4 regions of the Streptomyces sp. NPDC046939 genome follow, and region 4 is predicted to be linked to each of the others. Evidence: riboswitches for the same ligand, from Rfam matches in the RefSeq annotation. Region 4 holds a riboswitch; each other region holds the start of a gene.

Region 1 (7,610 bases), on a different contig from region 4:
GGCGGGGAGCTGCTCACCGCCGAGCACGGGTTCCCCGTTCGGCTCGTCGTGCCCCATCTGTATGCCTGGAAGGGGCCGAAGTGGGTGCGGGGTGTGGAGTACATGACCGCGGATCGGCGGGGGTTCTGGGAGGAGCGCGGGTACCACAACGTGGGGGATCCGTGGCGGGAGCAGCGGTACTCCTATCAGGAGGTTCCCGGGGAGGGGCCTGAGCTCTAGGGTTCGGGGCGTTTCGGTTCGGGGCCTACTGGTTCGGGGCCTGTTCGCCCCGGAGTGATTTCAGGCGCGCTATGTCCGTCGCGTTCGTCTCCTTGCCGCCCGGGGTCTCCACGATCAGCGGGACGTTCTCCGTCGCGGGGTGTGTCATCAGCTCCCGGAACGGTTCCGCGCCGATGTGGCCCGCGCCGATGTTCTCGTGGCGGTCCTTGTGCGCGCCCACGACGTCCTTGGAGTCGTTGGCGTGGATGAGCTTCAGGCGGCCCTCGCCGATCGTGTCCACGAGCAGGTCCAGGGTCTGCTTCATGCCGCCCGGGCCCGCGAGGTCGTGGCCCGCCGCGTAGATGTGGCACGTGTCCAGGCAGACGCCCAGTTTCGGGTGGTGGTCCAGGGCGTCGAAGTACGGGCCGAAGTCCCAGGTGCGGGCGCACAGGGACGCGCCCTGGCCCGCGGTCGACTCCAGGAGGAGGAACGGGTCGTCTTCGTGGTCCAGCTCGTCCAGGAGCGGGAGCAGGTGGGCGCGGACCTGGGCCAGCGCCACCGAACGGTCGCGGCCGCCCGTCGCCGAACCCGTGTGGACGACCACGCCCAGGGCGCCGATCGCTCGGGCGCGGCGCAGGGAGTGGCGCATCGAGGCGACGCTGTTCTCCACGGTGGCTTCGGTGTGGGAGCCGAAGTTGATCAGGTACGGGGCGTGGACGTAGGCCGGGATGTCCTCGGCGGCGCAGCGGGCGCGGAAGGCGTCGTCCTGCTTCGGGTTGCCGGGGGGTGTGGCCCAGCCGCGCGGGTTGGCGACGAAGACCTGGACGGTCTCGGCCTTGACGTCCTGGGCGTACTGGAGGCCTACGGTGGCCAGGCCGCCGGCGACCGGGACGTGGCCGCCGACGGGATTGCGGGGTCTGCGGGTGTTCACCCTGTCCAGGGTGTCATGGGTTCGGGCCTGCCGGTCACGCGACGAAGGGAGGGTGGCCGTCTGGGCCCTCCTTGGCGGCCATCCGTCTCGCTCCGACAGGTGCGGGGGTGGGTCCGGGGCCGCCCGGGGCATGTCCGTGCTCGCCATCTTGCCGGCATCGCCGCTTGCGTTGGCCGCCCTCACCGCGCGCGCGAGTGCTGCGCGCGCACATACCCCGACCGCCCCCTCCCGTCTCGTACGCGCCTGACCGTTGGCGGTCGTGACGGTCGGCGGCCCGTCCCCCTCGTCTAGTACGCGCCTGACCGCCGGTGGCCGTGACGGCGGGGGTCAGACGTGCACGAGACGAGAGGGGCCAGTCGCCAGCCCCTTTCGTCCTGTACGCGGGTGATCGCCGATGGGGCTAGCGGATCGTGATCTTGATTGTTGAGCCCTTTGGGGCCTTGTCGCCCGGGTTTACCGACTGCTTTTTCACCGTGTCGCCGAAGAGGCCCAGGAGGCCGCGGTCCTCGTCGACCTTGAAGCCGGCGGACTCGAGTGTGTCGTGGGCCTCGTCGACGTTCATGCCCTCTACGTCCGGGACCTCGATCAGCGGGGGGCCCTTCGAGATCGTCAGGGTGACCGTGTCGCCCTCGGAGAGTTGGCCGTCGCTCGGGGACTGGCGGGCCACGTCGCCCTTGTCCTCGTCGGATGTGACGCGGGTGGGGGCGATCTCCGCCTTGAGGCCCGCGTCCTCGAGGTCGGCGACCGCGTCGTCCTCGGACTCGCCCGTGACGTCGGGGACGTCCACGGGGGCGCCCTTGGAGACGACCAGGGCCACCGCGGAACCCGAGGTGCGGGTCGAGTCGGCCTTGGGGTCCGTCCTGATCACGGAGCCCTTGGCGATGTCCTCGCTGAACTCCTTGGTGACCATGCCCGGCTTCAGGCCGCGCTTTTCGAGGTCGCTTCTGGCCGTGGCGAGGCGGGTGCCCTCCAGGTCGGGGATCTTCACCGTCTTGGGGCCCTTGGACACGGTCAGCTTCACCGTGCCGTCGTCGCGGATGCGGGCGTTCGCCTCCGGGTCCGTACTCATGACCGTGCCGCGCTTGTAGGTGTCGCTGTACGCGTAGGTGGTTTTGCCGGCGGGGTGCAGGCCCGCGTCCGTCAGCCGCTTCTTCGCTTCTGCCTCTGTTTTGGCCAGCAGCGGGGGGACCTTCGTGAACTGGCCCGAGTTGATGTACCAGACGCCCGAGCCGATGCCGAGGATCAGGAGCAGCGCGGCGATGATCGCGAACCTGGCGCGCCGGGGTTTGGTTGTGCTGGAGGAGTGGGGTGGCAGTGGGGGTGGGGATTGCAGGCGGCTGGTTCGGGTTTCCGGGGGTGGCTCTACCGCTCGGGGGAGGACGCTTGTGCGGTCCTCCGCTCCCGCGTGCGGCGTCTCGATGGCTTGCGGGGGCGCGGTGTCCAGTTCCGGTTCCGTCAGCGCTGCCCGCGCTTCGCGCGCGTGGGCCAGGAGTTCCACGGCGTCGTGCGGGCGGGCCTGCGGGCTGTGCGCGGTGGCCGTCGCCACCAAGGCGTCCAGCGCCGCCGGCAGGCCGGGCACGGCTGCGGAAGGGGGCGGCACGTCCTCGTGCAGGTGCTTGTAGAGGACCTGGGCCGGGGTGTCGCCGGTGTGCGGCTTGCTGCCCGTCAGCATCTCGTACAGGACCACGCCGGACGCGTAGACGTCCACACCGGGGGTCGCCGTGCCGTCCTCTATCTGCTCCGGGGCCAGGTACGAGACCGTGCCGAGGAGGGTGCCGGTGGTGTTCGTGACCGTGTCCACCGCGCGGACGAGGCCGAAGTCCGCCACCTTCACCCGGCCGTCGTCCCCTATGAGGATGTTCTCCGGCTTCATGTCCCGGTGCACGAAGCCCGCGCGGTGCGCCGCCCCGAGCGCGGCGAGGACCGGCTCCAGGATGTCGAGCGCCGCGCGGGGGCGCAGGGCGCCGCGGTCGCGCAGGACGTCGCGGAGCGTGCAGCCCGCGATGTACTCCATCGCCAGGTAGACGTACGCGCCCTCGGCGCCCTGGTCGAAGACGCCCACGACGTTCGGGTGCGCCAGGCGGGCCACGGACTTCGCCTCGCGGATGAAGCGCTCCACGAACGTCGCGTCCGTGGCGAGGGAGGGGTGCATCACCTTGAGCGCGAGCACGCGGTCCAGGCGGGTGTCCACGGCCCGGTAGACCGTGGCCATCCCGCCGACCGCGATCCGTGCGTCGATGCGGTACCGGCCGTCGAGCACATGCCCGAGCAACGGGTCCTGAAGGGTCGTGTCCACGCAGGCGAGTGTACGAGGGGTGGCTGACAGGGCCGCTTCCCGCTGCGGGACCGGGCCCGGACTGCAGCAGAGCTGTGACCGTCAGAAGGCGGGACGCTCCGGATCGAGGCGTGCGCGGCCCTCCGTGGGGGACGACGCCTCGGCGAAGTGGCGCCTGGGGATGCGGCCCGCACGGTACGCGAGGCGGCCCGCCTCCACCGCGTGCCGCATGCCCTCGGCCATCAGCACGGGTTTCTGCGCCCGGGTCACCGCCGAGGCGAGCATCACGCCCGCGCAGCCCAGTTCCATCGCCAGCGCCACGTCGGAGGCGGTGCCCGCGCCCGCGTCCAGGATCACCGGCACGCGCGCGTGCTCCACGATCAGCTCGAAGTTGTGCGGGTTGCGGATGCCGAGGCCCGAGCCGATGGGGGAGCCGAGCGGCATGATCGCCGCGCAGCCGGCGTCCTCCAGCTTGCGGGCCAGGACCGGGTCGTCGTTCGTGTACGGCAGGACGGTGAAGCCGTCGTCCACCAGGGTCTCCGCGGCTTCCAGCGTCTCGATCGGGTCGGGGAGGAGGGTCCTCTCGTCCGCGATGACCTCCAGTTTGATCAGGCTGGTGCCCAGCGCTTCGCGGGCCAGTCGGGCGGTGAGGACCGCTTCGCCCGCCGTGTAGCAGCCCGCCGTGTTCGGCAGCGCCTGGATGTTCAGCTTCTTCAGGACGGAGAGGACGGAGCCGTGCACGGTCGCGTCCACGCGGCGCATTGCCACGGTGGTGAGTTCGGTGCCGGACGCGGTCAGCGCGCGCTCCAGGATCTCCAGGCTGGGGGCGCCTCCCGTGCCCATGATCAGGCGGGAGGAGTAGGTGGTGTCTCCGAGGACGAAGGCGTCGTCCGCCATGTCAGCCTCCTTGTACTGCGGTGAGGACCTCTACGCGGTCGCCTTCGGTCAGTTCTGTCGCCCGCCACTGGGTGCGGGGTACGACCGTCTCGTTCAGGGCCGCGGCCACGCCGGAGTGCGCGGTGGTGAGCGTCGCCACGAGCGCCTCCAGGGTGGTTCCGGTGGCCACCGCGCGCGGTTCGCCGTTCAGGGACACGTTCATGCGGGCTGCTCCGAGGTGGCCGGGGTGCGGGTGGGGGCGGGGAAGCGGTCCGGGGTGAAGGGGCGGGCCTCCTCCGGCAGTTCGCCCGTCGTCAGGGCGTGGGCCATCGCGTCGCCCGTGACCGGGGTGAGCAGTACGCCGTTGCGGTAGTGACCCGTGGCCAGGAGCAGGCCGGGCAGGGCGGTGGGGCCGAGGAGCGGGGCGTTGTCCGGGGAGCCGGGGCGCAGGCCCGCGCAGGTCTCCGTCAGGGGGAGTTCCGTGATGCCGGGGACCAGTTCGTGGGCGTCGCGCAGGAGTTCGTAGACGCCGCCCGCGGTGACCGTGGTGTCCCAGCCGAGTTCCTCGCTCGTGGCGCCGACGACCAGTTCGCCGTCGACCCTCGGCACCAGGTACAGGTGGTTGCCACGGACCACGGCGCGGATGGTGCGGCTGAGGAACGGCGCGTACCGGGGCGGCACCGTCAGACGGAGGACCTGGCCCTTGACCGGGCGGACCGGTGGCCGGACCTCGTCCGGGACGCCGGGCAGCGAGGCGCTGTGGCTGCCCGCCGCCAGGACCGTCTGGCCGGCCTCCAGCACCGTGCCGTCCGCCAGGGTCACGCCACGCGCCTTGTCGTGGATCACTGAGAGGCGTTCGGCCTTCTGGCGGTGGAAGGTCACCCCCGCCCGCTCACAGGCCGTCACGAGGGCGCTCGCGAGCTTTCTCGGGTCGATCTGGTGGTCCCCGTCGACCCGCAGGCCGCCGCGCACGCCCGGCGCGAGCATCGGCTCCAGGCGGCGGCACTCGCGGCCCGACAGCCACTCGGACTCCAGGCCCGACTTCCGCTGGAAGGCGTGCAGTTCGCGCAGGTGCGCCCGGTCGTCCGCGTCCAGGGCGACCGCGAGGGTGCCGCACGCGCGGTGGCCGAGGTCCTGGCCGGTGGCCTCGGACAGCTCCGCCACGAACCGCGGATAGCGGCGCGCCGACTCGACGTTCAGGGCGAGCAGCGTCTGCTCGCCGTAGTGCAGTTCGGTGACCGCGGCCAGCATCCCGGCCGCCACCTGGGCGGCCCCGCCGCCCGGCGCGGGGTCCACGACCGCGACCGTGAGGCCGCGCTGCGCGGTCCGCCACGCCGTGACGAGACCGATGATGCCGCCCCCGACGACCAGGACGTCGGTTGACTGGGGGATACGCGACATGGGCGTCCAGCCCCTCCCTTCGCCGGCATGACCCGGATCAGGTTCGTACGGTCGGAGGCCGCTCCAGCCTCCCTCTCAGCCCGCTGCGTACGGGCTCCCGCGAGTGCTTTACGTCGGCCACCCTAACCGCCCGGCGCGCTCCTCAGTAAGTACGGTCGTCGGTGCGGACGGCGGCTTGATCGCTAAACCAGTGACACGTGTGCAGGACGTCACGGCGCGGGAGTGGCCCGTGCCGCTGACCGACGCAAGATCGGACGCCTAAGGTGATCCGGTGAGCGAGCAACCGAGCGGCAACGGAACACCTCAGGGGCAGCGGCACGTCGTCATCGTCGGCGCGGGGATGGCCGGTGTGCAGACCGCCGTGGCCCTGCGCGAACAGGGCTTCGCGGGCACCGTCACGCTGATCGGCGCCGAGCCCCATCCGCCCTACGACCGGCCGCCGCTCTCCAAGGCCGTCCTGCTCGGAAAGGCCGAGGGGTCCGCCTTCGACGTGGACTTCGCCGCCCTCGGCGTCACCCTGGAGCTGGGGCGCGAGGTCACCGGTGTGCGACCCGGTGACCATGAACTCGACACCGCCGACGGGGCCGTGTCCTACGACGTCCTCGTCCTTGCCACCGGTGCCGAACCCGTGCGGCTGCCCGGTGCGGACGGCGTTCCCGGCGTCCACCTGCTGCGCACCCTCGACGACGCCGAGAGGCTGCGGCCCGTCCTCGCCGAGCAGCGTGACGTGGTGGTCGTGGGCGCCGGGTGGATCGGCGCCGAGTTCGCCACCGCCGCCCGCGAGGCCGGCTGCCGGGTCACCGTCGTGGAGGCCGCCGAGCGACCGCTGGCCGGGGCGCTGCCCGCCGAGATCGCCGCGCCCATGGCGGCCTGGTACGCGGACGCGGGGGCCCAGTTGCGCACCCACGCGCGCGTGGAGCACGTCGAGCCCGGGTTCGTGGCCCTGGACGACGGGACGCGGCTGCCCGCCGGGGCCGTCGTCGTCGGCATCGGCGCCCGGCCCGCCACCGGGTGGCTCGCCGGGTCCGGCATCGAGCTGGGCGAGCACCGCGAGGTCGTCGCCGATGCCGGGCTGCGCACCTCCGTGGCCGATGTCTACGCCGTCGGGGACTGCTCGTCCTTCCCCTCGGCGCGCTACGGCGAGCGGCTGCTCGTCCACCACTGGGACAACGCCCTGCAAGGGCCCCGGACCGTCGCCGCGAACATCATCGGTGAGACACCGGCCGTGTACGACCCGGTGCCCTACTTCTGGTCGGAGCAGTTCGGGCGGTTCGTGCAGTACGCGGGCCACCACCGCGCCGCCGACACGACCGTGTGGCGCGGGGACCCGGCAGGCGCGGCCTGGTCGGTGTGCTGGCTGCGCGAAGGAGCCCTGGTGGCGGTCCTCGCCGTCGGCAAGCCCCGGGACCTGGCCCAGGGGCGCAAGCTCATCGAGGCCGGCACCGTGCTCGACCCGGAGCTGCTGGCCGACCCCGCCCGGCCGCTGAAGTCCGCCGCGTCCTGATCCCCGTAGGGTGGCGGAAACACCTGGTCAGCCCGGTCCGGCTTTCCGTCTGTCAGTCCGGGATGGCACGCTTGTCCCGTGACCGAGATTGACGCAAAGATCGATGCTCTCGTCCCCGACTGGCTCACCCTTCCCGACATCGCCGAGCGGCTCGGCGTCGAGGTGACGCGTGTGCGCCAGCTGGTGAAGGAGGGCCAGGTGATCGCTGTACGCCGCGGTGAGAACCGGGCGCTGCACGTGCCCGCCGCCTTCATCGACGGCGACAAGATCGTCAAGGGCCTCACCGGCACCTTGACGCTCCTGCGGGACGACGGCTTCAACGACGAAGAGATGCTGGAGTGGCTCTTCACCCCCGACCCGACCCTGCCGGGCACGCCCGCGCAGGCCCTGAGCGAGAATCGCGGCACGGAGGTGAAGCGCCGCGC
Region 2 (7,610 bases), on a different contig from region 4:
CCTAGGGGGCGGGTCAGGGGAGGACAGGGGATCGCGGCGCCCCGCGCGCGCTCCCGACGTGTCAGCATCGAGTACAGGAAATCGGAAGAGTCCCGACAAGGGCCTCGGGAGCGAAGGAGCGAGGGCAGTGCGAGAGATTTTCGCGGGCATGCCGTGGTGGGTGAAGTGGGTCGCGGTGCCGGTCATCGCTCTGGTCGTGTTCGGCGGGCTGATCGCCAGCGTCGTCGGGTTCGTGATCGGCCTGCTCTTCAAGGTGCTGGTGTTCGCCGCCCTGGTGGGTGGAGTCGTCTACCTCGTGCGGAGGTTCATGGCGGGCTCGTCCTCGCGCAGCGACTGGTGAACAACGGCGGGGCGCGGGGCCCCGTTCGTTGTGGGGTGCGACGGTTCGCTGAAACGGGGGGAGTTTCCGCTCCGGGCGGGCACCCAGCGGTGGCCAACGGTTAGGGTCCGGATTCCGATGCCCCCGATCCCCGCCAGTCCGGGAAGCGCGGGGGACGCACGCGTACCGGGAGTGAACCGTGGCCGATCCCGCATCCGCAGCCCCGCAGACGCTCATCGGCTCCGTCCAGCGCGCCATGCGGCTGCTCGAGGCGGTCGCCTCCCACGGCGAGGGGGCTCCCGCCAAGCAGCTCGCCCGAGAGGCCGGGGTCGCCCTCCCCACGGCCTACCACCTGTTGCGCACGCTGGCCCACGAGGGCTACCTCCGCAAGGACAGGGGTGTCTTCCTGTTCGGGGACGCGATCGAGCGGCTGAGCAGCGGCGCAGCTCAGCAGAATCGTCGCGGCATGATCACTGACGCGCTGCGCCACTGGCGGGACACGCTCGGCGTGCCCGTCTACTTCGCGATCTACCGCGACGGCGAGATCGAGATCGTCTCCGTCGCCGACACCCCGGCCAGCCCCGCCGTCGCCGAGTGGGCCGACTTCGCCGCGACCGGCCACGCGCACGCGATCGGCCAGTGCCTGCTCTCCCAGCTCAGCGAGGAGGCCCGCCGCGACCACCTCGACCGCTACCCGGCCCATGCCCTCACCCCGTACTCGGTTCCGGACAACGAGACCCTGCTGCGCAAGCTGCGGACGGTGGGACGCATGGAACCGCTCATCGAACGCCAGGAGTACGCGCTGGGCACGGCCTGCGCCGCGTTCCCCGTCACCATCGGCTCGACCGCAGCGGCGGTGGCCGTCTCCCTCCCCGCCCATCAGGCGGACAGACTGCTGCCCCTCGCACATCGTTTGCAGGACGAGATCGGCCGTCTCGTAGGGACACTCGCCTTCTCTATCAGCATGTGAAAACTCACTCCTTGTAATCCCCCGTGTACGTTGAGCAAGATGCCAGCAGCGTCAGGATGGTCATTCCTGGCCAATCGACGTCACATTGACGGGGTAGGCGATGCGCGAGTCGGTAGAAGCAGTGCAAGCAGAGGTCATGATGAGCTTCCTCGTCTCCGAGGAGCTCTCGTTCCGCATCCCGGTGGAGCTGCGGTACGAGTCGGCTGATCCGTACGCCGTGCGCCTCACCTTCCATCTCCCCGGCGACGCGCCTGTGACCTGGGCGTTCGGCCGTGAACTCCTGGTCGACGGGGTCAACGGGGCCACGGGCGACGGTGATGTGCGGATCCTGCCCGTGGAGAGCGCGGGAGGCGGCGGCGCCGACGAGCTGCCGACGGAGGTGCACATCCGGCTGCAAGTGGGCGGTGACCACGCCCTGTTCCGGGCCGGGGTCGCCCCGCTGGTGGCGTTCCTCGACCGTACGGACAAGCTCGTCCCCCTCGGTCAGGAGCAGTCCCTGGCCGACTACGAGGCCGAACTCGACGAGGCGCTCGACCGGATCCTCGCCGAGGAGCAGAACGCGGGTTGATCAACCAGCAGTTGACGATGTGACGTTTGTGCGGCGCGGTGCACCCGAGCCGTTCCGCGCCGCTCAGCGCTTGCGTCGTCGACCGCCGCCACCACGTCCAGGAGCGGTCCGCGCGGGCCGCCCGCCGGACGTCGGACGGTCGGCGGAGACCACCAGTGCGGCCAGCGCGGTCGTCACCGGCACCGCCGCCACCAAGCCGATCGAACCGACCAGCGTGCGCACGATCTCCTCGGCCACCAGCTCACTGGTGGCCACGTCGACGACGCTGCTCTGCGCGATCGAGAAGAGCAGGAGCAGCGGCAGCGCCGCGCCCGCGTACGCGAGGACCAGGGTGTTGACGACGGACGCGATGTGGTCGCGGCCGATCCTGATGCCCGCCCGGTACAGGCCGCGCCAGCCCATCGTCGGGTTGGCCTCGTGCAGCTCCCACACCGCCGACGTCTGCGTGACCGTCACGTCGTCCAGCACGCCCAGCGACCCGATGATGACGCCGGCGAGCAGCAGGCCGCTCATGTCGATGTCCGGGTACAGGCCGTGGATCAGGCCGGTGTTGTCGTCCGTGTTGCCCGTCAGGGCGGCCCAGCCGATGAAGAGCGATCCCAGCACGCCGATGAGCAGCAGTGACACGAGGGTGCCGAGGACGGCGACCGATGTACGGGCCGTCAGCCCGTGGCACATGTAGAGCGCGATCAGCATGATGGCGCTCGCCCCGACGACGGCCACGACCAGCGGGTTCGAGCCCTGGAGGATCGCCGGGAGGATGAACAGCGTCAGCACCAGGAAGCTGACCGCGAGCGCGACCAGCGCCATGACGCCGCGCATGCGGCCCACCACGACGACCACCAGGGCGAAGATCCCGGCGAGCAGCGCCATGGGGATCTTGCGGTCCACATCGGTGACCGAGTACTGCAACTCCCTGGGCGCGTCCGGCGCGTAGGCGACGATCACCTTCTGGCCCTCGCGCAGTTGCCGTGGCGAGTCCGGCTGGATGATCTCCGTGAACGTACGACCCGTGTCCTTGCCGGTGGCGACCCGGATCGTCGCCTTCTCGCAGGTACCGGAGGCCCGGCCCTGCGTCGGCGCACCCGACGGGTCCTGGGTGGCGGAGCCCGCCGCGTTCACGGACTTGCAGTCCACCTTCTCGACCCGGGCGACGGTGGCCTGCTGCGTCTGGCGGTCGAAGCCGACACCGGTGCGCTCGTGGTCGGGGGCCCCGCCCGGCCACAGCACCACGAGGCCGACGACGACGGCGACGGAGAACGGCACCAGGATCGCCGCGATGACCTTGCGCAGGTGCTGTGAGACGGGCGTGGCGGGCCCATGACTGTGCGAGTGGCCGTGTCCGCCCGGGCCGTGCCCTGACCCTGAGGGGCCGGGCCCATGCGGCGGTTGGGGCGGCGGAGGCGGGGGCTGCTGCGTCGTGGTCACCGCCCGATCATCGCAAGAGCGACAGGGGCCCTCTGTTCAACGCGTCCGAACTGCCGCTAGCGTGGAGGCACCTTTGCACACGCGGGAGCTCGGAGCACCGGGCTGAGAGGGCGCTGACCTTCGTCCATGCGTGTTTCACGTGAAACAGCGTGAAACACCGCCGACGAACACCGCTGCGTCGACCGCCGAACCTGTTACCGGGTAATGCCGGCGTAGGGAGTAGGTCTCATGACCACAACGGACACACGCACGCCTGCCTCCAACGGCTCTGAGCCGGAGGCCGGGAAGTCCATCGGCTGGCACAAGGGGTACATCCAGGGCTCACGCCCGGACCTCAAGGTGCCGGTCCGACAGGTGCATCTCACCAACGGCCAGGCCGTCACGCTGTACGACACCTCCGGCCCGTACACCGATCCGACCGTCGACACCGATGTGCGCAGGGGGCTCGCACCGCTCCGGGAGAACTGGATCATCGCCCGCGGCGACACCGAGGAGTACGCGGGCCGCCCCGCCCGCCCCGAGGACGACGGCATCAAGCACACCTCGCCACGCGGCGGTCTGCGCAACCTCGACGCGGTCTTCCCCGGCCGCCCCCGCCAGCCGCGCCGCAGCAGGACCGGCGAGCCCGTGACCCAGCTCGCGTACGCCAGGCGGGGCGAGATCACCCCGGAGATGGAGTACGTGGCCATCCGGGAGAACGTCGCACCCGAGACCGTCCGCGAGGAGATCGCGGCGGGCCGCGCGGTGCTGCCCGCCAACGTGAACCACCCGGAGATCGAGCCGATGATCATCGGCAAGCGGTTCCTGGTGAAGGTCAACGCCAACATCGGCAACTCCGCCGTCACCTCGTCCATCGAGGAGGAGGTGGAGAAGATGACGTGGGCGACCCGCTGGGGCGCCGACACCGTCATGGACCTCTCCACCGGCCGCAACATCCACACCACCCGCGAATGGGTCCTGCGCAACTCCCCCGTCCCCATCGGCACGGTGCCGCTCTACCAGGCCCTCGAAAAGGTCGACGGCAAGGCCGAGGAGCTGACCTGGGAGATCTACAAGGACACCGTCATCGAGCAGGCCGAGCAGGGCGTGGACTACATGACGGTGCACGCCGGCGTCCGGCTCCCGTACGTCCCGCTGACCGCCAACCGCAAGACCGGCATCGTCTCGCGCGGCGGTTCGATCATGGCGGCCTGGTGCCTCGCCCACCACAAGGAGAGCTTCCTCTACGAGCACTTCGAGGAGCTCTGCGAGATCCTCGCGGCGTACGACGTCACGTACTCGCTCGGCGACGGGCTGCGCCCCGGCTCCATCGCGGACGCCAACGACGAGGCCCAGTTCGCGGAGCTCAGGACGCTCGGGGAGCTCAACTCGATCGCCAAGCGGCACGGCGTCCAGACCATGATCGAAGGCCCGGGCCATGTCCCGATGCACAAGATCAAGGAGAACATCGACCTCCAGCAGGAGATCTGCGAGGAGGCCCCGTTCTACACGCTCGGTCCGCTGACCACGGACGTGGCGCCCGCGTACGACCACATCACGTCCGGGATCGGGGCCGCGATGATCGCCTGGTGGGGCACGGCGATGCTCTGCTACGTCACGCCCAAGGAGCACCTCGGCCTGCCCAACCGCGACGACGTGAAGACCGGCGTCATCACGTACAAGATCGCGGCGCACGCGGCGGACCTCGCCAAGGGGCACCCGGGCGCGCAGGACTGGGACGACGCGCTCTCGGACGCCCGCTTCGAGTTCCGCTGGGAGGACCAGTTCAACCTGGCGCTCGACCCGGACACGGCACGGGAGTTCCACGACGAGACACTCCCCGCCGAACCGGCGAAGACGGCGCACTTCTGCTCCATGTGCGGCCCGAAGTTCTGCTCGATGAAGATCTCGCAGGACATCCGCCGCGAGCACGGCACCACGCGGGCCGAGGTCGAGGCCGGCATGGAACAGAAGTCGAAGGAGTTCGCCGAGGCGGGCAACCGCGTCTATCTGCCGCTCGCCGACTGACCGGCGTCCGCGCATGACGACGGGCTCGGGGCCGCCACCGTGCGCCCCGAGCCCTGTACCCCGGTCTCAGTCCGGCTGGTGCTCGGGGCCCCCGAAGTCCGGGCTCGAGAAATCCGGGCTGGAGAACCCGGCACGCTGCCCCGTGGCGGTGCCGCCGCCGTCGGGGCTGCTGAACCCGGGCCTGTTGTAGCCGAGCTGCGGCATGCGGCCGGTGGAGCCGCCGCCACCGCTCAGCGAACCGCCGCCGAGGGCGGTCCGTTCCTGCGCGTCCCGCAGGAACGGCAGGATGCCCCGCTCGAGGAGCGCCTCGCCCCAGGCTTCCCTGGCGCGCCTCACCTCTTCGCTGGCCTCGCCGTACGCGCCTGCGTGGAGCGACGTCGATCCGTTGCGCAGGGCCGTCAGGAGCAGGCAGACCGCGGCGACGAGGATGCCCGCCGCGGTGAGCGCGCCGAAGACCCAGCCGACGGACAGCAGGGTGTCGGCGAAGTCCGGTGGCGGGTTGAGCATCTTCAGGATGTAGCCGACCAGCAGGAAGATGGCGGCCGCCGTCCCGGCGAGGACCGGGGCGAGCACGACGGCGACCGCGGCGACACCGGGCCCCGTGGTCTCCGCGACCTCACCCACCGTGGCGGCGAAGCCGAGGGAGCTGCCGCCGGACTCGGACGAGCTGGAGGTGCCTCCTTCACGTAGCGGACGGACGGGCTGCGGAGCGGAGCGCAGCTCGTCACGGACCTTGGTGTAGTGCTCGTACTCGGTGGCCGCCGCCGTGCTGATCAGTGCGGCGGCGTTCAACGCCATGGTGCGCAGTTGTTCGGGGTTGAGCCGCTGGCCCACGGCGGCGAGTTCAGGCCGGTTGGGTGCGGTACGCAGCGCCTCATCGAGGATCCGCTCGAACTCGGGGCGGTCCTCGTTCAGCAAATGCGGAGCGCTGTTCATGTGCATCCCCCGATGCTCCGTAGGGCTTGGTGGCCCGCATGGTTACGAGCCGTCGGGCAGAAACGGAGGGGAGCCTGCTACGGATACGCCGATGGTAGAGCGGTCACAGCACGCCGTGACAGGGAGTTTTCGAAATTCGCCCCCGCGCGCGCGACGCTCCGTCCACGGCGCCTGCCCAGAGAACTAGCGGTCAAGCATGGGGAGTTGCTGGACCAGCAGCTTTCCGGCCATGGTGACGCCACCGTCCATGGCGATGGCGAGCCCACCCGCGTAGACATGAGGCCCTTCGACCACGGGACCGCTCTCCTCGCCGTCGGCGTCCTCGGTGCCGACCTCGCCGAGGAGGTACGGGATGGGGCTGTGGCCGTGCACGACGCGCGAGCCGCCGTAGGTGCCGAGGAGTTCGCGTACGGCACCGGGGCCCGACTCCTCGTCGCGGAACGCGAAGCGCTTGGTCAGCTTGCGGAACACGTCCCAGCACTCGTCCGCGTCATTGCGCGTGAGGGTCTCGCGGACCGTGTCGTTGACCGCCTCGATGGAGTCGCCGTAGTCCAGGTACGCGGTGGTGTCCGAGTGCATGAGCAGGTGGTCGTCCTCGATCTCGATCGCGTCGAGCCGGGACATCCACTGCAGATGCACGTCCTGGAGGCGGTCCATGTCCGACTTCTGCCCGCCGTTGAGCAGCCAGGCCGCCTGGAAGGTGGCGGTGCCCGCGCCGGAGTTGACCGGCGTGTCGCCGAACCGCTTCGCGCCGAGGAGCAGGAGCTCGTGGTTGCCCATCAGCGCCTTGCAGTAGCCGCCCGCGGCGGCCGCCTCGGCGCTGAGCCGCATCACGAGGTCGATGACGCCGATGCCGTCGGGTCCCCGGTCGGTGAAGTCGCCGAGGAACCACAGGCGCGCGTTGCCCGCGATCCAGGCGCCGTCCGCGTCGACCAGGCCCTTCTCGCGGAGCGCCGCGAGCAGCTCGTCGAGGTAGCCGTGCACGTCACCGACGACGTACAGCGGCCCCTTCTCGTCACCGGCCCTGGGCGCCGGTGCGGCGGTCGCGGCGGTGTCCATCTGCACGGTGTCTCCCCGGTTGATGACGGGCAGGTCGCGCTCGGTCGGCGTGTAACCGTCGGGGTACTGCGCCGGCTCGGGGGAGTCGGGGACGGGGGTGGTCGGCTGCACGTTCGCCGGTACGTCATGGACGTACGCGGGCACGCGGAAGTCACGCAGCGTCTCCGTGCGCGCTGCGGGTCCCTGACCGGCCCCCTGAGTCATCGACCCCTCCACCATTGCGCCGCCTGTGCACCGGATCGGACTGCCTGGTCGCAGCGGCCCGCGGTGTCGTCCGCCCATCATAGGAATGCGGCTCGTGCTGTGTGATGCACCAGGGGTGG
Region 3 (7,610 bases), on a different contig from region 4:
GACCAGTGGTGGGCGACGGCCCTGTCGACGCCTACTTTGTCGCCGTCGGTGGGGCGCAGCCGCACACCGTTGTCCGTGGTGATGGTCAGCCGCAGGTCGGACGCGGCCAACTCGGCGCCCCGCGCCGAGGCGTGGCCGTCGCCCCCGCCGCACCCCGCGAGGACGGGAACGGTCGCGAGGCCGAGCACCGCGGCCGCCAGGCGCCGGGCGGATGTCATCGTCGCTGCCTTCATTCCGGCCGCTTGCCCCGCACCGGCCCCGGCACGCGCCTGTCCCGGAGCTTCCGTGGCGCCGCATGATGGGGGCGTGCGGTTGTGCGGGCCGGGGTAGGCGCCCCCGCACACGAGCCGCCGCGCATGCGCGGCCCGAGGACCGAAGGACCGAGGATGGAGCGAGCGCGGGTGACCTTCCCGGCGCGCTGGGCGACCGGGAACGTCCTGGTCGTCGATGTCGCCGGGACGTTCGACGACGCCGTGGCCGCCGAGTTGTGCGGGCTGCTGGGCCGTATGACGGACACCGGTCAGCGCCTCTTCGTGCTCGACTTCAGGGGCGTCGAGCACTGCACGACCGGCGCGGTGCGGCAGTTCGTCGGCACGGCCCTGGGGACGGAGGGCGCGCCGGACGCCGGCTCCGTCGCCCTGGTCGCCCACGCCGCGGCGCGCTCCGCGCTACGAGCGGCGGGCGCGGACCGCCTCAGGGGAGGCATCCACGCCACCCTCACCGACGCGATCAAGGCATGCCACCCGTCGACCCCGGAGGAACTGGGAGAACCAGCACCCTGACCCACGCGGAACCGCTCGGCATCAGCCGTCGCGCAGCGCCTCCCGTACCGCCGCCTCCGCGTGCAGCCGTGCTGTCGGGAAGACCGGGACCGGGCTGTCCTCGGCGCCGATCAGCAGCTCGATCTCCGTGCAGCCGAGGACGATGCCCTCCGCGCCCGCCGCCACGAGCCCCGCGATGACCTCCTGGTACGCGGCGCGTGAGGCGTCCCGGACGATGCCGAGGCACAGCTCCTCGTAGATCACCCGGTGCACGAGCGCGCGGCCCGCCTCGTCCGGGACGAGCACGTCGAGGCCGTGGCTCGCGAGGCGGCCCCGGTAGAAGTCCTGCTCCATGGTGAACGCGGTGCCGAGCAGCCCGACCCGCTTCGCGCCCGCCGCGCGGACCGCGTCCGCCGTCGCGTCGGCGAGGTGCAGCAGCGGTACGGACGTCGCCGCCCGCACCTGGTCGGCGACCTTGTGCATCGTGTTGGTGCAGATCAGCAGCAGATCGGCGCCGGCCGCCTCCAGGCTCCGGGCGGCCGCGCCGAGGACGCGGCCGGCCTCCTCCCAGTCGCCCGCGACCTGCAACCGTTCGATCTCCGCGAAGTCGACGGAGTACAGCACGATCCGCGCCGAGTGCAGCCCGCCGAGCCGGTCCCGCGTCAGCTCGTTGAGCAGCCGGTAGTACTCGGCGGTCGACTCCCAGCTCATGCCGCCGATCAAGCCGATGGTCCTCATGGCCGACAGGGTAGGGTGCGCTCCGGTACTGCCCGACACGGGGTGCCCCGAGAAGCGGGGCTGAGATCACACCCGTAGAACCTGAACCAGTTAGCACTGGCGGAGGGATGTCAGCGAGATGTCGATGCCGCACGCTTCCACGCAGCCGCGCGAGGCCGCCTTCGACGGGCGGATGCCCGCCGCCCCCGGTGACTGGCGCCCCGAGGCGCGGGGGATCGCGCCCGTTCCCGAGAGCCACCGGTACGGCGGTGCCGGGCGCCTGTTCACCGTGTGGTTCGCGCCCAATCTGACCATGAGCGGTGTCTTCACCGGCACCGTCGGCGCCGCGCTCGGCCTGGACTTCGGCACCGCGCTCGCCGCCGTGGTCCTGGGCACGGTGCTGGGCGCCGTACCGACCGCGTACCTGGGGACGTGGGGGAGCGCCACCGGGGCCGGTCAACTGCCGCTGGCCAGGCTGGCGTTCGGCCGGGGCGTCGTCGTCCCCGGCACCTTGCAGTGGCTGTCCTCCATCGCCTGGGACGCGCTGATCGGCCTGTTCGGCGGTGACGCGCTCGCCCGGCTGTGCGGCTGGCCGTTCTGGCTGGGGGCGCTGGTGATGATGGCCGCGCAGGGCGCGTTCGGCGCGCTCGGCTACGAGGCGATCCACCGCCTGCAACAGTGGATGACGGCCGTCCTCGCGGTCGCGTTCTGCGCCCTGGCGCTGCGGCTCGCGGACGCCGGGGTCACCCCGGCGGGGCACGGCAGCGTCCACGGGGCCGACCGCGCGGGCGCGTTCGCGCTGACCACCACCATCGCGCTCAGCCTGGCCCTCTCCTGGGCCCCGTACGCCAGCGACTTCAGCCGCTACCTGCCGCGCACCACCTCCCCGGTCCGGATGTTCTGGTGCACGCTCGCCGGTGTCGTCGTCTCCTTCACGGCCGTGCAGGCGCTCGGCCTGTGGGGTGCCTCCGTCTTCACCGACCAGACCGCGCGAGGTGTCGACACGTTGCTCGGCGGCGGGGTCGTCGGCTCGGTCGGGCTCCTCGCCGTGGCGCTCGCCGCGCTGTGCAGCAACGCCATGAACGACTACAGCGGCTCGCTCGCCCTCCAGGTCGTCGGCGCCCGCCTGCCCCGCCCGCTCGCCGCGGCCCTGGCCGCCGCGCTCGGCTTCCCGCTGGTGCTGTGGATGCACGCCGCCGACACCGCCGCCCGCTTCCAGAACGTCCTGCTCTTCGTCGGCTACTGGATCCCCGGCTTCGTCGCGGTCGTCCTCGTCGACTGGCTGGCCCGGGCCCGCGCCCGGCGCGGCGCCCCCGTCGACCTGGCCGGCGAGTCGTCCCGCCGCCGGCCGGTCGTCCCCGCCCTGGTCGCGTTCCTCGCCGCGTTCGCCGCCACGGTCCCGTTCATGAACACGTCCCTGTACGTCGGCCCGGTGGCCGAGGCGCTGCACGGCGCGGATCTCGGCTACTACGTGGCGTTCGGCACGGCGCTGCTCGTGTACGCCCCGTTCCGGTCGCGCGCGAGCTGACCGGACACGTGTTCCCGCACCTCGCCTACGATCTGCGGGGTGTGCGCAAACGTCATGGTCGCCGAAGACGACGAGAAACAGGCCGAGCTGGTCCGCCGCTACCTGGAGCGTGAGGGCCACGCCGTCACCGTCGTACGGGACGGGCGGCAGGCCATCGAGGAGATCCGGCGGGGCGAGCCCGACCTGCTCGTCCTCGATGTGATGATGCCGCGGACCGACGGGCTCGACGTCGTACGGGTGCTGCGCGCCGAGGCGCGGGAGATCCCCGTCCTGATGCTGACCGCGCGCTCCACCGAGGACGATCTGCTGCTCGGCCTCGACCTCGGCGCCGACGACTACATGACGAAGCCGTACAGCCCGCGCGAACTGATGGCACGGGTGCGGACCCTGCTGCGCCGCACCCGCCGGGGCGGCGCGACCGGCCCGGCGTCGGCGCGGCTGACCGTCGGCGCGCTCGTCGTCGACCCCGACCGGCACGAGGTCGCCGTCGACGGGGCGGCCGTCGAGTGCACGCCGGGCGAGTTCCGGCTGCTCGCGGCGATGGCGGCGGAGCCGGGCCGGGTCTTCAGCAGGGAGCGGCTCCTCGCCGAACTGCACGGCTTCGACCGCTACATCAGCAACCGCACCGTCGACGTGCACGTCATGAACCTCCGCAAGAAGATTGAGCCGCAGCCGCGCCGCCCCGTCCGGCTGCTCACCGTCTTCGGCGTCGGCTACAAGCTGACGGACCCGGACAAGGGCGCCCGCGATGCGTCGGCGTAGGACCGCCGACGGGCCGCGGACGGACCGGCCCCCGCTGCGCAAGAGCCTGCGCGGGCGGCTCCTCGCCGTCTCCGTCCTCGTCGCCACCTGCTCGGTCGCGGCGACGGCCTGGCTCGCCGTGCAGACCACGTCCGGCGCCATCAAGCAGGAGCAGGGCCAGAACCTCGCCGACGACACACGGATCTACGACACCCTCCTCGGCTACGCCGCCACGCACCCCCGCTGGGACGGCGTCGGCACCGTCGTACGGGACCTGGCCGACTCCACCGGCCGCCACATCACCCTGACCACGCTAAGGCGCGCACCCCTCGCCGACTCGGCGGGCAGCACGCCGCCGCGCACCCTGCCCGCGCAGGCGTCCGCGACCGTCGACCCGCTCTCCGTCGACACGGCGCTCGCCTCCGCCCGGGCCGGGACGCAGGACGCGGCGACGGACCGCATCGACGCGCGCGCGGTCGGCCCGTTCAAGCTGCCCGGCGCGGAGCGCAAGACCCTGCACGGCATCGCCGAGCGGAACAAGGCGTGCCTGCGCTCGCTCGGCATCGCCGCCGACGTCGTCGTGGGCCCGAGCGGACGCCCCGCGGTGGAACCGGTCGGCTCCGGCGCCACCGACGACCCGGGCTACTACAAGTGCGCGACGGGCATCCTCGAACGGCCGACCAGGACGGAGGGCAAGGCGCTCACCGCGTTGACCCGGCTCACCAACTCCTGCCTGCGGCGGCAGGGCCACGACCGCGTCGACCTCGCCCTGGACCTCACCTGGCAGCAGGCACCGCGCGCGGTGGCGGCCAAACGGGCGGCCGCCGAGGAGGCCGCGGCGGCCCAGGACACGGTCCCGCGCCCGGTACCGGCGCCCGCCCCGGCCGAGACCGCGCAGGACGACCGTACGGTCGCCACCTGCGTGGGCACGGCCCGGCGCGAACAGCTCACCTCCTACGTCGCCGCGCCCGCGCTCCTCTTCATCGGCGACCAGGGCGGCGCGACCGTCCCCGGCTTCGACCTCTCACCCCGCAACACGGCGAAGATCACGGGCGTCGCCGCGCTCGTCCTCGCCCTGACCGTCGGCGCGTCCGTCCTGGCGGGCAGGCGCCTCGTGCGCCCCCTGTACGCGCTGACCGGCGCCGCCCAGCGGCTCAAGGACGGCCGCGAGACGCAGCCGGTGCCGGTGACGACGGACAACGAGATCGGCAGACTCGCGGCGGCGTTCAACGACATGTCGGCCCACCGCACCCGCCTGGAGGAGCAGCGCAAGGCGATGGTCAGCGACGTCGCCCACGAGCTGCGGACCCCGCTGAGCACCATCCGGGGCTGGCTGGAGGCGGCGCAGGACGGTGTCGCCGACCCCGACCCGGCGTTCATCGACTCGCTCCTCGAAGAGGCCGTGCAGCTCCAGCACCTCATCGACGACCTCCAGGACCTGGCGGCGGCCGACGCGGACGCGCTGCGGCTGCACCCGCGGCCGGTGCGGGTGGAGGAGCTGCTCGGCCAGGTGGCCACGGCGCACCAGGTGCGCGCGGAGACGGCGGCCGTCACCCTGTCGGTGTGCCGTCCCGAGGCCCCGCTCCCTGAGCTGCGGGCGGACCCCGTACGGCTGCGCCAGGCGGTCGCCAACCTCGTGTCGAACGCGATACGGCACACGGGCCCCGGCGGCACGGTCACCCTGCGGGCCCGCGCCGACGGCGGCGGGGACGAGATCCTGGTCGAGGTCGCCGACACCGGCAGCGGCATCGCCGCGGCGGACCTGCCGTACGTCTTCGACCGGTTCTGGCGCGCGGACAAGTCCCGCAACCGGCGCACCGGCGGCAGCGGCCTCGGCCTGTCCATCGTCCGCAAACTGGCGCAGGCGCACGGGGGTTCGGCGACCGCCGCCAGCACGGAGGGCGAGGGCTCGGTCTTCACGCTGCGGCTGCCCGTCGCGGGTCCGGCCGCTTCCTGATGCGATGAAGACAGCCGTCTGACAGCTTCTTCACAACTCCGCGCGAGCCTGGGCCTGCCGATCAAGGGCGACGCCCGCGGTCGGCACCGCACCGCCGACCGGCGGTGCCTGTCAGGCAGTCCAGGCAAGGGAGTTTTCCGCATGTCCCACCGAGGTTCCCACCGGCGGCCCCGCCGCTCCGCCGTGCGCACCGCCGTCGTCACGGCGGCCGTGACCGCCGGGGTGCTCGCCCCGGCCGGCGCCGCGCTCGCCTCCGACACGACGCCGAAGCCCGTCGCGAGCGATGCGCCGGCGGCGGAGAAGGCCGACAAGGCGTCCCCCGTCCCGGCGACGCGCGAGGACGAGGTCGCGCGCAAGCGGGCGGCGGCGGAGGAGGCCGAGAAGGCCGACAAGACGAGCCCCGTCCCGGTGAAGTCGGGCAGCGACGAGGCGCGCAAGCGCGCGGCCGCCGCCCAGGCGCCGCGCGGCGCGGTGGCCGCGGGCGAGCGCCCCGTCACCGACGACGGCACGGACGTAACCGCGCTCGCCACGTCGCTCTCGGCGGCGGCGCTCCTCGCGGGCGCGGGCACGGTGGCGCTGCGCCGCCGCGCGTCGCGCCAGCGCTGACCGGCCCCTCCCCGGTCCCGTGGCGCCGCCCGTCCCCGGGCGGGCGGCGCCCTCGTCCCCCTCTCCGCTCCCAGGAGTCACCTGTGCACCAGCCGACGCGGCGCGCGGTCGTCGCCCTGCCCCTGCTCGTCCTGCTCGTCCCGCTCACGGCGTGCGACTCCGGCACCGGCACCCGGATCAGCGGCGACGCCCGTACGGTCGTCCCGTCACCGTCCGAGCGGACGCCCGCACCCGAGGACGCCGCTCCCACCCGCGTCACCATCCCGTCCCTCGGCGTGGACAGCGCGCTCCTCCCGCTCGGCCTGAACGAGGACGGCACCGTCGAGGTGCCGCCCGCCGAGCAGGGCATGACCGCCGGCTGGTACACGGGCGGCCCGGCGCCGGGGGAGCGCGGCCCCGCGGTGATCATCGGGCACAACGACACGCGGTTCGGCAAGGCCGTCTTCCACGACCTGCGCAAACTCCGCAAGGGCGCGGACATCACGGTCCGCAACTCTGCCGACAAGACGGTCCACTTCACCGTCACGTCCACCGAGACCGTCAGCAAGAAGACGTTCCCGACGCGGAAGGTCTACGGCGCCACGAACAGCCGCGCCCTGCGCCTGATCACCTGCGACGGGGCGTTCGACGCGCAGGGGCACCCGGTGGACAACCTGATCGTGTACGCCGAGCTGACGACACCGAACGGGTAAGGGAAACGGTAGGTCAGCGGAACGGCCGGAAGAACGCCCGCAGCTCCTCCGCGTACAGCTCGGGCTCCTCGAACGCCGCGAAGTGGCCGCCGCGCTCGGGTTCGGTGCAGCGGACGAGGTTCGTGGTGCGCTCCAGCCAGGCGCGCGGCGGGCGGACGACGTCGCCCTGGAACAGCGAGAACCCGGACGGCACCTCCACCACACGGGTGCGCTGGGCGAGGTCGATCGCGGCGTTCGCGTGGTAGGACCGCATCGACGAACCGATCGTGCCCGTCAGCCAGTAGAGCGTGACGTTGGTGAGGATCTCGTCCTTGGTGAAGCGCTCGATGCCGCCGTCGCTCCAGGCGTTCATCTTCTCGACGATCCACGCGGCGAGTCCGGCGGGGGAGTCGGTCAGCCCGACGGCGGCGGTCTGGGGCTTCGTGCTGTGCATGGCCGCGTAGGCGCCCTCGCGCGCGCCCCACGCCTTGACCTCGTCGAACCAGGCGCGCTCCTCGGGCGTCAGCTCGGCCGGGTCGCCGGTGAAGGCGGGCAGCCCGCCGTCCGTGCGGTGGACGGCCACGACCCGGTCGGGGTGGTCGAGCGCGAGGTAGCGGCTGACGTGGCTG
Region 4 (7,610 bases):
GCGCGGCATGGACCGGGCCCGCTCCGACTACATGGGCATGCTCGGCACCGTCATGAACTGCCTGGCCCTCCAGGACTTCCTGGAGAAGGAGGGCATCGACAGCCGGGTGCAGACCGCCATCACGATGGGCCAGGTCGCCGAGCCCTACATCCCGCTGCGCGCCGTGCGCCACCTGGAGAAGGGCCGCGTCGTGATCTTCGGCGCCGGTATGGGCATGCCGTACTTCTCCACCGACACGACCGCCGCGCAGCGCGCCCTGGAGATCGACGCCGAGGCGCTGCTCATGGGCAAGAACGGCGTGGACGGCGTCTACGACTCGGACCCGAAGACCAACCCCGAGGCCGTGAAGTTCGACGCGCTCAGCTACGGCGAGGTCATCACCCGGGACCTGAAGGTCGCCGACATGACCGCGATCACCCTGTGCCGCGACAACGCGCTGCCGATCCTCGTCTTCGAACTGCTGACGTCGGGCAATATCGCCCGGGCCGTCAAGGGTGAGAAGATCGGGACGCTCGTGGGCGACCAGGGCACCCGCGCCTGACCTCACGTCCACGCGTCCGTACCGTCCCGCGAGGCTCGCGGGGGCACGGGGGATGGACAATGTCCTGCCGGTCGGACACCGTGCAAGGACACGGGGGACGACGAGGACCGAAGGACAGAAGGACGCCGCGGGAAACCGCGCGTCAAACAGACACGCGACGCAGCCGGCCGCCCCGTGCACGCCGGGCCTCACTCAAGACACGCAGGAGCAAGTGGTGATCGAAGAGACCCTCCTCGAGGCCGAGGAAAAGATGGAGAAGGCCGTCGTGGTCGCCAAGGAGGACTTCGCCGCGATCCGCACCGGTCGTGCGCACCCGGCGATGTTCAACAAGATCGTGGCCGACTACTACGGCGCGCTGACGCCGATCAACCAGCTCGCCTCGTTCTCGGTGCCCGAGCCGCGGATGGCCGTGGTGACCCCGTTCGACAAGAGCGCGCTGCGCAACATCGAGCAGGCGATCCGCGACTCCGACCTGGGCGTCAACCCGAGCAACGACGGCAGCATCATCCGAGTGACGTTCCCCGAGCTCACCGAGGAGCGCCGCCGCGACTACATCAAGGTCGCCAAGACCAAGGCGGAGGACAGCAAGGTCTCCATCCGCTCGGTCCGTCGCAAGGCCAAGGACGCCATCGACAAGGCGATCAAGGACGGCGACATCGGCGAGGACGAGGGCCGTCGCGGCGAGAAGGAACTCGACGACACCACCGCCAAGTACGTGGCCCAGGTGGACGAGCTGCTCAAGCACAAGGAAGCCGAGCTGCTCGAAGTCTGAGCGAGCGCGGAACATCGAGGTTCGAGGAATCCGTGAACGACTCTTCCTGGGGGGCGCCGTCCGGGCCCGGGTACGCGGGGCCGTCCGGCCAGGGGCCCGCCCATGGGCCGACCGGTCAGGGGCCCGCGCGTGGTCAGGGGCCCGGCCACGGCCAGGGGCCCTCGTACGGCCAAGCGCCCTCCTACGGGCAGGGACCTTCGTACGGGCAGGGGGCCGTCTACGGCCAGGGCCACCCGTACGACCAAGGGCGTCCTCCGGCGGGTCCCGCGTACGAAGGGCAGGCGGTTGAGGAGACTCGGCCCATGCCCATCGTGCCCGATATGCCCGACGTGCCCGCCGGTGGCGGGGACGGGGAGCAGGACGCCGACCGGGGGGCCGCTCGGGTGAGCGGCCCCTTGTACCGCGACGATCCGGTTCCGCAGCCGCCGCAGGAGCCTCTGCCGGCCTCTTCGCCCCAGCAGCCGCAGCGGCCCCAGCAGCCGCAGTCGTCGCACACACAGGCGCCGCAGTCGTCTTCGCGGCGCGCGGAGCCGCCGAAGGCGAAGAAGAGCGCGGGCCGGGACCTCGGCGCGGCCATAGGGGTCGGCGTCGGACTCGGCGTCGTGATCATCGCGTCGCTCTTCGTCGTCAAGGCCGTCTTCGTCGGCGTGATAGCGGTCGCCGTCGTCGTCGGCCTGTGGGAGCTGACCTCCCGGCTCCAGGAGCGCAAGAGCATCAAGGCGCCGCTCGTGCCGCTCGCCATCGGCGGCGCGGCGATGGTCGTCGCCGGATACGTCCGCGGCGCCGAGGGCGCCTGGGTGGCGATGGCGCTGACCGCGCTCGCCGTCCTGGTGTGGCGGATGACGGAGCCGCCCGAGGGCTATCTGAAGGACGTGACGGCGGGCGTCTTCGCCGCGTTCTACGTCCCCTTCCTCGCCACCTTCGTGGCGATGATGCTCACCGCGGACGACGGGGCGTGGCGCGTCCTGACGTTCCTGATCCTCACCGTGGTCAGCGACACCGGCGCGTACGCCGTCGGCTGGCGCTTCGGCAAGAACAAGCTCGCGCCTCGCATCAGCCCCGGCAAGACCCGCGAGGGCCTGGTCGGCGCGGTGGCGTTCGCCATGGTGGCCGGCGTGCTCTGCATGGAGTTCCTGGTCGACGACGGAGCCTGGTGGCAGGGGCTCGTCCTCGGCGTCTGCGTCGCCGCCAGCGCGACCCTCGGCGACCTCGGCGAATCCATGATCAAGCGCGACCTCGGCATCAAGGACATGGGCACGCTGCTCCCCGGCCACGGCGGCATCATGGACCGCCTGGACTCCCTGCTGCCGACGGCACCGGTGGTCTGGCTCCTCCTGGTCCTGTTCGTGGGGTCCTGACCCGGGCGTCTCTCCTGTTTACGGGCTCCCGCCTCTTGGCGGGGGCCCGTTTCCGCGCGCTGAAAAGCGGGATTCCCGACGGGCCTGCGACGCGTGCGACACTGGATGAGCCATGCCTAAGCCCGGAGAACTCACTTTCGTCGCCCCCCGCGGAGCCAAGAAGCCGCCGCGGCACCTTGCCGATCTTTCGCCCGCCGAGCGGAAGGAGGCTGTTGCCGCGATCGGTGAGAAGCCGTTCCGCGCCAAGCAGCTCTCGCAGCACTACTTCGCGCGGTACGCGCACGACCCCGCGGAGTGGACCGACATCCCCGCCGGGTCGCGCGAGAAGCTGCGGGAGGCGTTGCTGCCCGAGCTGATGACCGTCGTGCGGCACCTGTCGACCGACCAGGACACCACCCGCAAGACGCTGTGGCGGCTGTTCGACGGGACGCTCGTCGAGTCCGTGCTCATGCGCTACCCGGACCGGGTCACCATGTGCATCTCGTCGCAGGCCGGGTGCGGGATGAACTGCCCGTTCTGCGCCACGGGGCAGGCCGGGCTCGACCGGAACCTGTCGACCGGTGAGATCGTGCACCAGATCGTGGACGGGATGCGGGCGCTCAGGGACGGCGAGATCCCTGGTGGGCCGGCGCGGCTCAGCAACATCGTCTTCATGGGGATGGGCGAGCCGCTCGCCAACTACAAGCGGGTCGTCGGCGCCATCCGGGCGCTCACCGACCCCGAGCCGGACGGGCTGGGCCTTTCGCAGCGCGGTATCACCGTGTCGACGGTCGGGCTCGTGCCGGCCATCCACCGCTTCGCCGACGAGGGGTTCAAGTGCCGCCTCGCCATCTCGCTGCACGCGCCCGACGACGAGCTGCGCGACACCCTCGTACCGGTCAACACCCGGTGGAAGGTGCGCGAGGTCCTCGACGCCGGGTGGGAGTACGCCGCCAAGTCCGGGCGTCGGCTGTCGATCGAGTACGCCCTCATCCGCGACATCAACGATCAGGCGTGGCGTGGGGACCGGCTCGGGCGGCTGCTGCGGGGCAAGCCCGTGCATGTCAATCTCATCCCGCTCAACCCGACGCCGGGGTCGAAGTGGACCGCGTCGCGGCCCGAGGACGAGAAGGCGTTCGTCGAGGCGATCGCCGCGCACGGGGTGCCCGTCACCATCCGGGACACCCGTGGCCAGGAGATCGACGGGGCGTGCGGTCAGCTCGCCGCGACCGAGCGGTAATCTGAGGTCCGGCACCACTCACCACATCTGCATATTCCGACAGGGGAGCGCCACAGCGCTGAGAGTGCGGCACCGGTTCACACCGCAGGCCGCAGACCCTCTGAACCTCGCCCGGGTCATTCCGGGTAGGAAGTTCGGTCACCACTCATGCTGTTGCGCCCTGCCCGGGAACCTCCGGGCGGGGCCGCGTCTTCTCCTGGTCATTCCAGGAGGAATCCGATGAGCACCACCATCAGCAAGAAGAAGACGTGCCTGGCCCTGGCCGTGGGCGTCGCTCTTGTCGCTCTTTCCGCCTGCGGGTCGTCCGGCGACGGCGGCTCGGGCGACTCCAAGACCGTCACCCTGGTCAGCCACGACTCCTGGGCCGTCTCCAAGAACGTACTGAAGGACTTCGAGAAGAAGTCCGGGTACAAGGTGAAGGTCCTGAAGGACGGTGACGCCGGGCAGGCCGTCAACAAGGCGATCCTGTCCAAGGGCAATCCGCAGGGCGACGTCTTCTTCGGCGTCGACAACACCCTGCTGTCCCGCGCGATCGACAACAAGATCTTCACGCCGTACAAGGCCGAGGGGATCGAACGGGTGCTGAGCGAGTACCGGCTCGACATCCTGTTCGGCAAGTACAGCGTCACGCCCATCGACACCGGCGACATCTGCGTCAACTACGACAAGAAGTACTTCGAGCAGCACAAGCTGGCGCCGCCGTCCTCCTTCGCCGATCTCGCGAAGCCGCAGTACAAGAACCTGCTCGTCACGGAGAACGCCGCCACCTCCTCGCCCGGCCTCGGCTTCCTGCTCGGGACCGCCGCGGAGTACGGCGACGACGGCTGGCAGGGCTACTGGAAGAAGCTCGTCGCCAACGGGGTGAAGGTCGTCGACGGCTGGGACCAGGCGTACAACGAGGAGTTCAGCGGCAGCGCGGGCGGTAAGAAGGCGGGCGGCGACCGGCCACTCGTCGTGTCGTACGCGTCCTCGCCGCCCGCCGAGGCGATCTACTCCGACCCGCAGCCGAGGACGTCGCCGGTCGGCGTCGCGACGAAGACGTGCTTCCAGCAGGTCGAGTTCGCGGGGCTGCTCGACGGGGCGAAGAACGAGAAGGGCGGCAAGGCGCTCCTGGACTTCCTCATCTCCAAGGAGTTCCAACAGGACATGCCGCTCAACATGTTCGTCGACCCGGTGACCGAGGACGCCCACGCGCCCGCCGAGTACACCAAGTACGCCGTGCGCGTCGCCGACCCCGAGTACATGAGCCCGCGCAGGATCGCCAAGAACCGTGACAACTGGGTCAAGTCGTGGACCTCGCTCGTAAGGAAGTAGCACCCCCGACGCGGCCCCGGGCATCGCGCGGGCGCTCCTCCGGGGGCGCCGCGCGGCTCGGTCTCATGGTCGTGCCTGTCCTTTTCTTCGCGGTCTTCTTCGCGTACCCGGTCGTCGCCATCGTCCGCCGTGGGCTCCTCGTCGGCGGCGCCTGGCAGTTCGGGCGGATCGGGGACGTGCTGGCGGAGTCGGACATCCGGCACGTCCTGTGGTTCACGGTGTGGCAGGCGCTGGCGTCGACCGCCCTTACGTTGCTGATCGCGTTGCCCGGCGCGTATGTGTTCGCGCGGCTCGACTTCCCCGGCAAGCAGGTGTTGCGGGCGGTCGTCACCGTGCCGTTCGTGCTGCCGACCGTCGTCGTGGGGACGGCGTTCCTGGCCCTGGTCGGGCGGGGCGGGCTGCTCGACGAGCTGTGGGGCGTGCGGCTCGACACCACCGTGTGGGCGATCCTCGTCGCGCACGTCTTCTTCAACTACGCGGTGGTGGTCCGGACCGTGGGCGGGCTCTGGGGGCAGCTCGATCCGCGTCAGGAGGAGGCTGCGCGGATGCTCGGCGCCTCGCGGTTCGCGGCGTGGCGCCGGGTGACGCTGCCCGCGCTCGGCCCGGCCGTGGCGGCGGCGGGGCTGATGGTCTTCCTGTTCACCTTCACGTCGTTCGGGGTCGTGCAGATCCTCGGCGGGCCGGGCTACTCGACCCTCGAAGTGGAGATCTACCGGCAGACCGCGCAGATCTTCGACCTGTCGACCGCCGCCGTCCTCACGATCGTGCAGTTCGTCGCGGTCGGGCTCATCCTGGGCGTGCACGCCTGGAGCGTGCGCCGGCGCGAGAGCGCGCTCCGGCTGGTCGACGCGGCGCACACGGCGCGCAGGCCGCGCGGGGCCGGGCAGTGGGCGCTGCTCGCCGGGGTCCTCGCCACGGTCGCCGTGCTGATCCTGCTGCCGCTCGGCGTGCTGATCCAGCGCTCGCTCGACGCGCCGGGCGGGTACGGGTTCGCGTACTACCGGGCTCTCGGCGACTCCGACGGCGGGACCTTCCTCGTACCGCCGATCGACGCCGTGTGGAACTCCCTGGAGTACGCGCTCGCCGCCACCGGGATCGCCCTCGTCGTCGGGGGGCTCGCGGCCGCCGCGCTGACCCGGCAAGCGGGACGGCTCGTGCGCGGGTTCGACGCGCTGCTGATGCTGCCGCTCGGGGTGTCCGCCGTGACCGTCGGGTTCGGGTTCCTGATCACGCTCGACAAGCCGCCGCTCGACCTGCGCGCGTCCTGGATCCTGGTGCCGCTGGCCCAGGCGCTGGTCGGCGTGCCCTTCGTCGTACGGACCATGCTGCCGGTCCTGCGCGCCGTCGACGGGCGGCTGCGGGAGGCCGCCGCCGTGCTCGGCGCCTCGCCCCTGCGGGCCTGGCGGGAGGTCGACCTGCCGATGGTGCGGCGGGCGCTGCTCGTCGCGGCCGGATTCGCGTTCGCCGTGTCGCTCGGCGAGTTCGGGGCGACCGTCTTCATCGCGCGGCCCGACAACCCGACACTGCCGGTCGCCGTGGCCCGGCTGCTCGGCCGCGCCGGCGACCTCAACTACGGGCAGGCGATGGCCCTCTCGACGGTCCTCATGATCGTCTGCGCCGTCTCCCTCCTGCTGCTCGAACGCATCCGGCCCGCGCGGGCCACGACCGGGGAGTTCTGAATGGCGGCCATGCTCGCACTGGACGACGCGACCGTACGGTTCGGGGGGCGCGCGGCGCTCGACCGCGTGGACCTGGAGGTCGCCGAGCACGAGATCGTCTGCGTGCTCGGGCCGAGCGGCAGCGGCAAGTCGACGCTGCTGCGGGTCGTCGCGGGGTTGCAGCACCTCGACTCCGGGCGGGTGCTGCTCGCCGGGCGCGACCAGGCGGGTGTGCCCGCGCACAAGCGGGGCGTGGGGCTGATGTTCCAGGACCACCAGTTGTTCCCGCAGCGGGACGTGGGCGGCAATGTCGCGTTCGGGCTGCGGATGCACGGCGCCGGCAAGGCCGAACAGCGGGCTCGCGTGCGGGAGTTGCTCGAACTCGTCGGGCTGCCCGGCGCCGCCGACCGTGCCGTCGGTGCGCTCTCCGGCGGTGAGCAGCAGCGCGTCGCGCTGGCCCGCGCGCTCGCGCCCCGGCCGCGCCTCCTCATGCTCGACGAACCGCTGGGCCAGCTCGACCGTTCGCTGCGCGAGCGCCTGGTCGTCGAACTGCGGGAACTGTTCGGAGAGTTGGGCACCACCGTGCTCGCCGTCACGCACGACCAGGGCGAGGCGTTCGCCCTCGCGGACCGGGTCGTCGTCATGCGGGACGGGCGCATCGCCCAGTCCGGCACGCCCCTCGACGTGTGGCTCCGTCCGGCCGACGAGTTCGTGGCTCGTTTCCTCGGGTTCGACAACGTCGTGGAGG

The links. Region 4 has a riboswitch for thiamine pyrophosphate ahead of ABZ877_RS05760 (thiamine ABC transporter substrate-binding protein). Riboswitches for the same ligand answer to the same signal wherever they lie in the genome.
Region 1: it holds a riboswitch for thiamine pyrophosphate, as region 4 does, so the genes downstream of both, thiO (glycine oxidase ThiO) here and ABZ877_RS05760 (thiamine ABC transporter substrate-binding protein) in region 4, are expected to answer to the same signal.
Region 2: it holds a riboswitch for thiamine pyrophosphate, as region 4 does, so the genes downstream of both, thiC (phosphomethylpyrimidine synthase ThiC) here and ABZ877_RS05760 (thiamine ABC transporter substrate-binding protein) in region 4, are expected to answer to the same signal.
Region 3: it holds a riboswitch for thiamine pyrophosphate, as region 4 does, so the genes downstream of both, ABZ877_RS35505 (cytosine permease) here and ABZ877_RS05760 (thiamine ABC transporter substrate-binding protein) in region 4, are expected to answer to the same signal.

Annotation. Positions count from the first base shown of each region.
Region 1 covers NZ_JBEYWV010000056.1:18,902-26,511, forward strand. The annotation lists gene ABZ877_RS38545 (sulfite oxidase-like oxidoreductase) at 1-219, shown strand, start outside; gene ABZ877_RS38550 (deoxyribonuclease IV) at 245-1,129, opposite strand; gene pknB (Stk1 family PASTA domain-containing Ser/Thr kinase) at 1,530-3,425, opposite strand; gene ABZ877_RS38560 (thiazole synthase) at 3,507-4,301, opposite strand; gene thiS (sulfur carrier protein ThiS) at 4,303-4,503, opposite strand; gene thiO (glycine oxidase ThiO) at 4,500-5,681, opposite strand; TPP riboswitch at 5,679-5,792, opposite strand; gene ABZ877_RS38575 (FAD-dependent oxidoreductase) at 6,022-7,185, shown strand; gene ABZ877_RS38580 (Rv2175c family DNA-binding protein) at 7,264-7,610, shown strand, end outside.
Region 2 covers NZ_JBEYWV010000023.1:68,480-76,089, forward strand. The annotation lists gene ABZ877_RS24625 (DUF5326 family protein) at 128-340, shown strand; gene ABZ877_RS24630 (helix-turn-helix domain-containing protein) at 519-1,289, shown strand; gene ABZ877_RS24635 (SsgA family sporulation/cell division regulator) at 1,390-1,857, shown strand; gene ABZ877_RS24640 (YibE/F family protein) at 1,921-3,285, opposite strand; TPP riboswitch at 3,357-3,521, shown strand; gene thiC (phosphomethylpyrimidine synthase ThiC) at 3,514-5,292, shown strand; gene ABZ877_RS24650 (hypothetical protein) at 5,359-6,234, opposite strand; gene ABZ877_RS24655 (metallophosphoesterase) at 6,412-7,491, opposite strand.
Region 3 covers NZ_JBEYWV010000045.1:10,950-18,559, forward strand. The annotation lists gene ABZ877_RS35490 (DUF4097 family beta strand repeat-containing protein) at 1-218, opposite strand, end outside; gene ABZ877_RS35495 (hypothetical protein) at 387-782, shown strand; gene ABZ877_RS35500 (aspartate/glutamate racemase family protein) at 804-1,499, opposite strand; TPP riboswitch at 1,528-1,624, shown strand; gene ABZ877_RS35505 (cytosine permease) at 1,618-3,006, shown strand; gene ABZ877_RS35510 (response regulator transcription factor) at 3,046-3,768, shown strand; gene ABZ877_RS35515 (HAMP domain-containing sensor histidine kinase) at 3,755-5,704, shown strand; gene ABZ877_RS35520 (hypothetical protein) at 5,846-6,310, shown strand; gene ABZ877_RS35525 (class F sortase) at 6,487-7,002, shown strand; gene ABZ877_RS35530 (epoxide hydrolase family protein) at 7,016-7,610, opposite strand, start outside.
Region 4 covers NZ_JBEYWV010000004.1:52,085-59,694, reverse strand. The annotation lists gene pyrH (UMP kinase) at 1-541, shown strand, start outside; gene frr (ribosome recycling factor) at 756-1,313, shown strand; gene ABZ877_RS05770 (phosphatidate cytidylyltransferase) at 1,346-2,671, shown strand; gene rlmN (23S rRNA (adenine(2503)-C(2))-methyltransferase RlmN) at 2,784-3,890, shown strand; TPP riboswitch at 3,922-4,040, shown strand; gene ABZ877_RS05760 (thiamine ABC transporter substrate-binding protein) at 4,110-5,204, shown strand; gene ABZ877_RS05755 (iron ABC transporter permease) at 5,270-6,883, shown strand; gene ABZ877_RS05750 (ABC transporter ATP-binding protein) at 6,884-7,610, shown strand, end outside.